One region of the Anaerocolumna sp. AGMB13020 genome, then DNA from elsewhere that is predicted to be linked to it. Evidence: riboswitches for the same ligand, from Rfam matches in the RefSeq annotation. Region 1 holds a riboswitch; the other holds the start of a gene.
The links. A riboswitch is a leader RNA that binds a small molecule or an ion and turns the genes downstream of it on or off. The one in region 1 is predicted to bind lysine.
Positions count from the first base shown of each region.

Region 2: another riboswitch for lysine. It lies ahead of dapA (4-hydroxy-tetrahydrodipicolinate synthase); the one in region 1 lies ahead of R2R35_RS02765 (transporter substrate-binding domain-containing protein).

Region 1 covers NZ_CP136910.1:648,797-652,223, forward strand. The annotation lists gene R2R35_RS02760 (amino acid ABC transporter permease) at 1-539, opposite strand, end outside; gene R2R35_RS02765 (transporter substrate-binding domain-containing protein) at 731-1,570, opposite strand; lysine riboswitch at 1,799-1,978, opposite strand; gene R2R35_RS02770 (substrate-binding domain-containing protein) at 2,139-3,152, shown strand; gene R2R35_RS02775 (ATP-dependent metallopeptidase FtsH/Yme1/Tma family protein) at 3,338-3,427, shown strand, end outside.
Region 2 covers NZ_CP136910.1:1,854,181-1,857,607, reverse strand. The annotation lists gene R2R35_RS07320 (glycoside hydrolase family 43 protein) at 34-1,365, shown strand; lysine riboswitch at 1,635-1,811, shown strand; gene dapA (4-hydroxy-tetrahydrodipicolinate synthase) at 1,970-2,860, shown strand; gene dapB (4-hydroxy-tetrahydrodipicolinate reductase) at 3,012-3,427, shown strand, end outside.

The sequences.
Region 1 (3,427 bases):
GAGATAACATTGAGTACTGAGGTATCCTTTATATTAATAACAAACTCATTTCCGGTAGCAGGCAGTATATTACGGATTACCTGAGGCAGAACAATATAACGCATGGTCTTAATGTGGTTCATACCAATTGCCTGTGCCGCTTCAAACTGTCCTTTATCAATGGAAATAATGCCACCGCGGACGATTTCAGACATATACGCACCTGTGTTAATGGAAACGATAAAGATAGCTGCAATTGTCTTGTTCATACTAATATTCAAAGCTTCCGCAGAACCGTAAAAAATCAACACTGCCTGCACGATCATGGGAGTTCCTCTGAATATGGCAATATATACGGAAAGAATAATGTTCACTATTTTTAGAACAATCTTTTTGATTCCTCTCTCCGGTACTGGAATAGTTCTTATAACTCCTATTAAAAGTCCAATAACAGTTCCTATAACAGTTCCTATAATGGATATATATAAGGTAGCCCATGCTCCCCGTAAGAACATCGGCCAATAACTCATAAAAATATCTAATATACGTTCTAAATTCATCTTTATACCCATCGCATACCGCAGACTAGCTACGATACTGCCACAAATAATACAGGTTGAAAGAAGCCTGATGTGGCATCCTTTCCAAACTTATATTTTCTTTCAACCTACTTCCTCTAAAAGCTTAAGAAAAACCGGCTGCTGACATCACACCCGGTTTTTCCTCTGATAAATATGCAGTCTGACCGTAATTAATTGGCAGCAGGCTGATTCTTTATAGCGTTATCCATAATGCTTGTTCGATCTTCTTCTGAAATTCCTGAAAGAATCTCATTTATTTTAGTAGTTAAGTCACTGCCTTTCTTTACACCAACAGCAATTGCGGTATCATCATCTGAGGTGACAAAACCATCTGTAAATTCCACCATCACAAAATTTTCATTCGCGGAGGAAGCACTAACACCTTCCGGACGCTCAGATACATAACCATCAATGATACCAGATTCTAAAGCAACTCTCATGGAAGGGAAGTTATCCATAGCTGTTTCCTTTTTAACACCTTCGATCTGATCGATTACATTATAGTGAAAGGTACCCAACTGAGCAGTTACTTTTGCTCCTGAAAAATCCTTGATAGAAGTTGCGTTTTCATAGGCACTTCCTTTCTTTACTACCATAACCAGATTGGACTTATAATAATTATCTGTAAAATCAATTACTTCTTTTCTCTCAGCAATAGGTGACATACCAGCAATAATGGCATCGATCTTACCGGAAGTCAGAGCGGGTAAAAGTCCGTCCCAATCAGTTTTAACAATAACGAGTTTCTTACCCAGGCCATCTGCTATCTTCTTTGCAATCTCAACATCGTAGCCGCCTGCAAATTCAGAAACTCCATCAATTGCAACACCACCATTTGAAGAATCTAATTGAGTCCAGTTAAAAGGTGCATATGTACATTCCATACCAACTCGAAATACTTCTTCTCCATCTGCTGAATCACTTCCCCCAGTGCTTTTGGTTCCACATGCTGTGAAAAGTGTCACAACGGACAAAGTTACAGCAAGCATAGCCATCCATCTCTTTCTCATAACCATCTCTCCTTTTATTATCCCTTTTCAGGGTATTTATAAGTTCAAACCGATTTTTGATGTCTCAGAGTGTGTGTTTAAATACTTCCTTATGATTCTACCCAAACCACGAACAAAATCTTTAGTTTAACTTATATAATAATCCTTAATGCATTAACTTCATTGAATCAATGCATTAAAAAAAGTCCTAAGCAAATACAGGACTTCTAAATACAGCCCCACAATCCCAAATGAGATAGCACAACTTATCAGCCGGGTAGCCGATAAGACAGTCCTGCAGCTATTAACTACAGCCCCAGCAGCATGCATTGAGGATACATAACTGCTTCGGCGGTCTTTCCTTCTCCTAATCCTCATAGCTCCTCTGCTCTGATTAAGACTGTTAAAGGCCGCGCCTCTACCTCACTGCCATAGTGAGGTTTTATTCAATTTATGTTTTTAATCTTACAACACAAGTCTAAGCTTGTCAATCCTTCAAAACGATTTTTTAAGTCAGATGGGGGTTAGCCGAATGCCCCATGCTACAGATGCATATATTAATTAATATACCAGCAAAAGGTTTGATAACATGAATCCTGTCAAAAAAATACTTCACGGTCTCTTACTTGTTACAGCAACTCTTCTGTTTCTTGTTCTATATGAACATTTTAATCTGGAAAAACAGTTGACACTGGCTCCTGCTAATAATGCTGCTGTCTCGGAAACCCCTTACACGATAGGTTGGTCTGTTTACAACAGTGATTACGAGTTCTTTCAGACCATGGAAGACGGTGTATTGGCAAAAGCAAAGGAATTAGGAATAAATGTTATAACTCACAATCAGAATAGCAGTACCTCCGAAATGATATCCGGTGTTTCTGATCTGATAGCGCAAGGGATTGACGCCTTGGTGATCTCACCCTTTAATCCCAATGCCATGCCAGTTATTTCTGCAATGGCACAAAATGCTGGAATTCCTGTTATAATCGTTGATATCGGAACGGATGACGCCTCCTATGACGCTTTCATTGTATCTGATTCCTACGGTGGAGGGGTTCTGGCTGCCGAATATGCTCTTAAACTGTTACAGGATAAGAATAACACCAGTAAAAATGCAGCAATCATTAAAACAGAAGCTACTGCAGAGTATGCTAATCTAAGAGGTGATGCCTTTAAAAGAGTTATGACTGACAGCGGCTATACCGTCGTAGGCGAACCAAGGGGTGATTCCAGAGAAGACCTTGGGTATTATGCAATGAAAGAACTCCTTGCCAGATACGGTGATGACCTGGCTGTCGTATTCAGCGAAAATGATCGTATGGCTATTGGCGCAGCGAATGCACTCAAAGAAGCCGGTAAAACCGGCGATATCATCCTGATTGGATTTGACGGAGATGCAGCTGCAATAGCCGCTATAAAAGATGGACTCATGCAAGGTACAATTGCTCAGAGACCCTATGAAATGGGAACATTAGGCACTGAAACAGCCTATAAGATTCTTCGCGGCGAAACGGTAAGCTTTGATGACAGGACGGATAAGCTGATGTTAGTGGAAGTCAGCCTTATTGATCAATATGCTAACATAATGCCTCTGATTCCTTAAATACACGATAGCTGTCCATAATCTCTATTCTCTTTTACAGCTGAAGGTATTTACCAGATTCCTGCATAATTACCAGTAATATTTTGTAGATTTATGGTATATATTGCTTTACAATAAATCTATTGAATTCTGCAAATTTAATAGGTCTATTACAATAATAACGTAAATCTCAGGGAGGATATTTCATGAAGAAAATATACTGGTACATCCTTGGTGCACTGATCCTGGTCTGTATAGGTGCATTGGGAATCTCAAATTTACGCTACCGCAATACC
Region 2 (3,427 bases), 1.2 Mb from region 1:
TGCGGATTTGCCGGAATACGGAAGGTATGAAATATGGAAAAAGAAACAGCAGTCAAAAGAAATCCGGTAATACAGACGATGTACACCTCCGATCCTGCTCCTATGGTTTCTGGGGATACAATTTATTTATACACCGGACACGATGAAGATGGTTCTACCTGGTTTACGATGAATGACTGGAGATGCTTTTCCTCAAAAGATATGGTTAACTGGACGGATCATGGTTCACCACTGGCTTTTACGGATTTTACCTGGGCCAGAGGAGATGCCTGGGCAGGTCAGTGTATTGAAAGAAACGATAAATTCTACTTTTATGTCCCAATGAATAAAAAAGGAGGACAAATGGCTGTAGGGGTCGCTGTCTCTGACAGCCCCACAGGTCCCTTTACAGACCCCCTGGGTCATCCGCTGGTGGAGACCGGAACAGGAGACATCGATCCTACGGTTTTTGTAGACGATGACGGCCAGGCCTATCTTTACTGGGGAAATCCTCATCTTTGGTATGTGAAACTGAAAGAAGACATGATATCCTACGACGAGAACACAGGTATTGTTCAGGTACCATTAACGGAGGAGAGTTTTGGTAAACGGACGGGGAATCCGGAACGGGCAACCCTCTATGAAGAAGGCCCCTGGTTTTATAAACGGAACGGGTTGTACTATATGATCTACGCTGCCAGTGGAATTCCGGAGAACATTGCATATTCCACCAGTCCCAATCCTACTGGCCCCTGGACCTACAGAGGAGTCATCATGCCCACAGAAGGGGGGAGCTTTACGAATCATCCGGGTATCATAGATTATAAGGGAAACTCTTATTTCTTTTACCATAACGGAGCATTGCCGGGAGGCAGCGGTTTTACCCGTTCGGTGTGCGTAGAGCAGTTTCAATATGAAGCAGATGGTGCCTTTCCGGTGCTCCATATGACGGAAGAGGGTGTGTCACCCGTTGGATGTCTTAATCCTTACAGCAGAATTGAGGCAGAGACCATTGCCTGGGCACAGGGAATCAAGACGGAAAGCTGCAGCCAGGGCGGCATAAATGTATGCCATATTGATGATGGAGATTATATCAGGGTAAGCAGTGTGGATTTTGGAGAAACTGGTCCGGATACCTTTCATGTATGTGCAGCCAGTGCCTCCGGTGGCGGAACAATAGAAATACATGTGGATACTTTGGAAGGTCCGCTGATTGGAAGAGTTGAGATACCGGCTACCGGTGCCTGGGATAATTGGCGTTTGGTAAGCGAAAGAGTTGAAAATATTCAGGGAATTCATGAAATTTACTTTACTTTTCATGGTGCTCCCTCCGGTAATCTGTTTAAATTGGACTATTGGAGATTTGAAGCTAAAATAGAAGAATAAAAGTGATTCAGGAGCTGTTTTTAATGCTGCTTCTGAGCCGGTAAGCGCAGAAAGGATCACTTTGGATATCCAGGAGGAGATTGACTTACATCTACATTTAAGTGTCAGCATGAAATCTTCCATGTATGCACTATAAATGTAAGTTAATCTCTTTTTGTATAAGTAACCCGCCTGCGTCTGCCGTGGTTTCATAAAATATATGGTTGACAACCTTTCTGCACAATGATAAGATAGACAGGATATTTGATTTCTTAATCAATTAAATAACGTGATTTGGTAGAGGCGCATTTTTTAATAGTACATAGCAGGATATGGCAGAACATAGAAGAACGCTGTGGAAAGGAAAAGATGCCGAAATGAAGAAGAATTTTGCTTTTTCTTTGTTGGGCATACAGTTAAGAGCTGTGTGACTGTCATCAAGAAATTGATGGAGTGCTGCCTAAAGAATAAACATTTGTTTCTCCATGTATGGGAGGAATTTTTAACGGAATTCTTTGGTGTCGGCCCATAGGCCGGCTTTTTTTATTTCACTTCTATTTCTTTGCCAAAAGCCGAGAAACGTTAGACCAGAATGGCCGCTTGGCCGAATAACAGGAGGTGCCGTATGGCAATATTTAAAGGAGCTGGGGTTGCAATCGTAACACCCTTTGATGAGAATCTCAATGTAAACTATGATAAGCTTGGAGAACTGATTGATTATCAGATTGAAAACGGAACGGACAGTATCATAATCTGTGGAACGACGGGGGAATCCTCCACTCTTACAGAGAGAGAACATATGGAATGTATCCGTTATACAGCTCAGAAAGTTGCAGGCAGAGTCCCTGTAATAGCAGGAACCGGCTCAAATTGCACCCAGACTGCTATAGAACTTTCAGAGGATGCCAAGAGAGCGGGAGCTGACGGTCTGCTTCTTGTTACACCATATTATAATAAAGCAACGCAGAAGGGTTTGATTCAGCACTTTACCCTGATTGCCAAAGCAGTAGATCTGCCTGTCGTATTATACAATGTACCCGGCAGAACAGGCTGTAACCTGTTGCCTGCCTCTACAGCACAACTTTTTAAAGACGTGGATAACATTGTGGCAATAAAGGAAGCCAGTGGAAATATCTCTCAGGTAGTTGAGTTGATGCATAGAACACAAGGTGATATAGATCTGTATTCCGGAAATGATGATCAGATAGTACCCTTGCTATCACTTGGAGGTATTGGTGTAATATCTGTATTATCCAATGTACTGCCAAAGGAAACCCATAACATTGTTGCTGATTACTTAAAAGGAGATACGAACGCCAGCTTGCAGGAGCAGTTACGTCTTATACCCTTAATAGAAGCCTTATTCTGTGAAGTTAATCCGATTCCAGTTAAGAAGGCCCTAAATCTTATGGGCTTTGAAGTAGGGGCCTTAAGAAGCCCTCTGACAGAAATGGAAGAAGGGAATGCGCAGAAGCTGATCAAAGCAATGAAGGATTGCGGAATGAAACTGGTATAACTTTGAAGATATAATTGGCAAAGCTTCCTGCTTGTAATATAATTAGGAAAGAATATGGTTCTTAAGTATCCGGCAGGTGAAAGAGCCATGATGTTAAAGCACTGAAAGGATACGGATATCAATGAAGTTGGTATTCAGAAACGAGGTTGAAATGATTAATATAATTTTGCGTGGGTGCAACGGACGAATGGGTCAGGAGTTAACAAGAATCTGCAGCGGAGATGATGCCGTAAGGATTGTTGCAGGAATCGACGTTAACAACCGTTTTGAAAATTCCTACCCTGTATTTGATAGCTTTACAAAATATACAGAAAAGGCAGATGTAATAATTGACTTTTCATCTCCCAGGAATATTATAGAAATGTTTGAGTATGGCATCCGTACAAATACTCCTATTATACTGTGTTCCACGGGTCTGTCAGAAGAAGATTTAGAGCTGGTAAAAGAGACATCTTCAAAAATTGCCATTCTTCGTTCTGCCAATATGTCCTTGGGAATCAATACGGTAATAAAGCTTTTGAAAGAGGCAACAGCCCTTTTGAGTGCAGGCGGCTTTGATATAGAAAT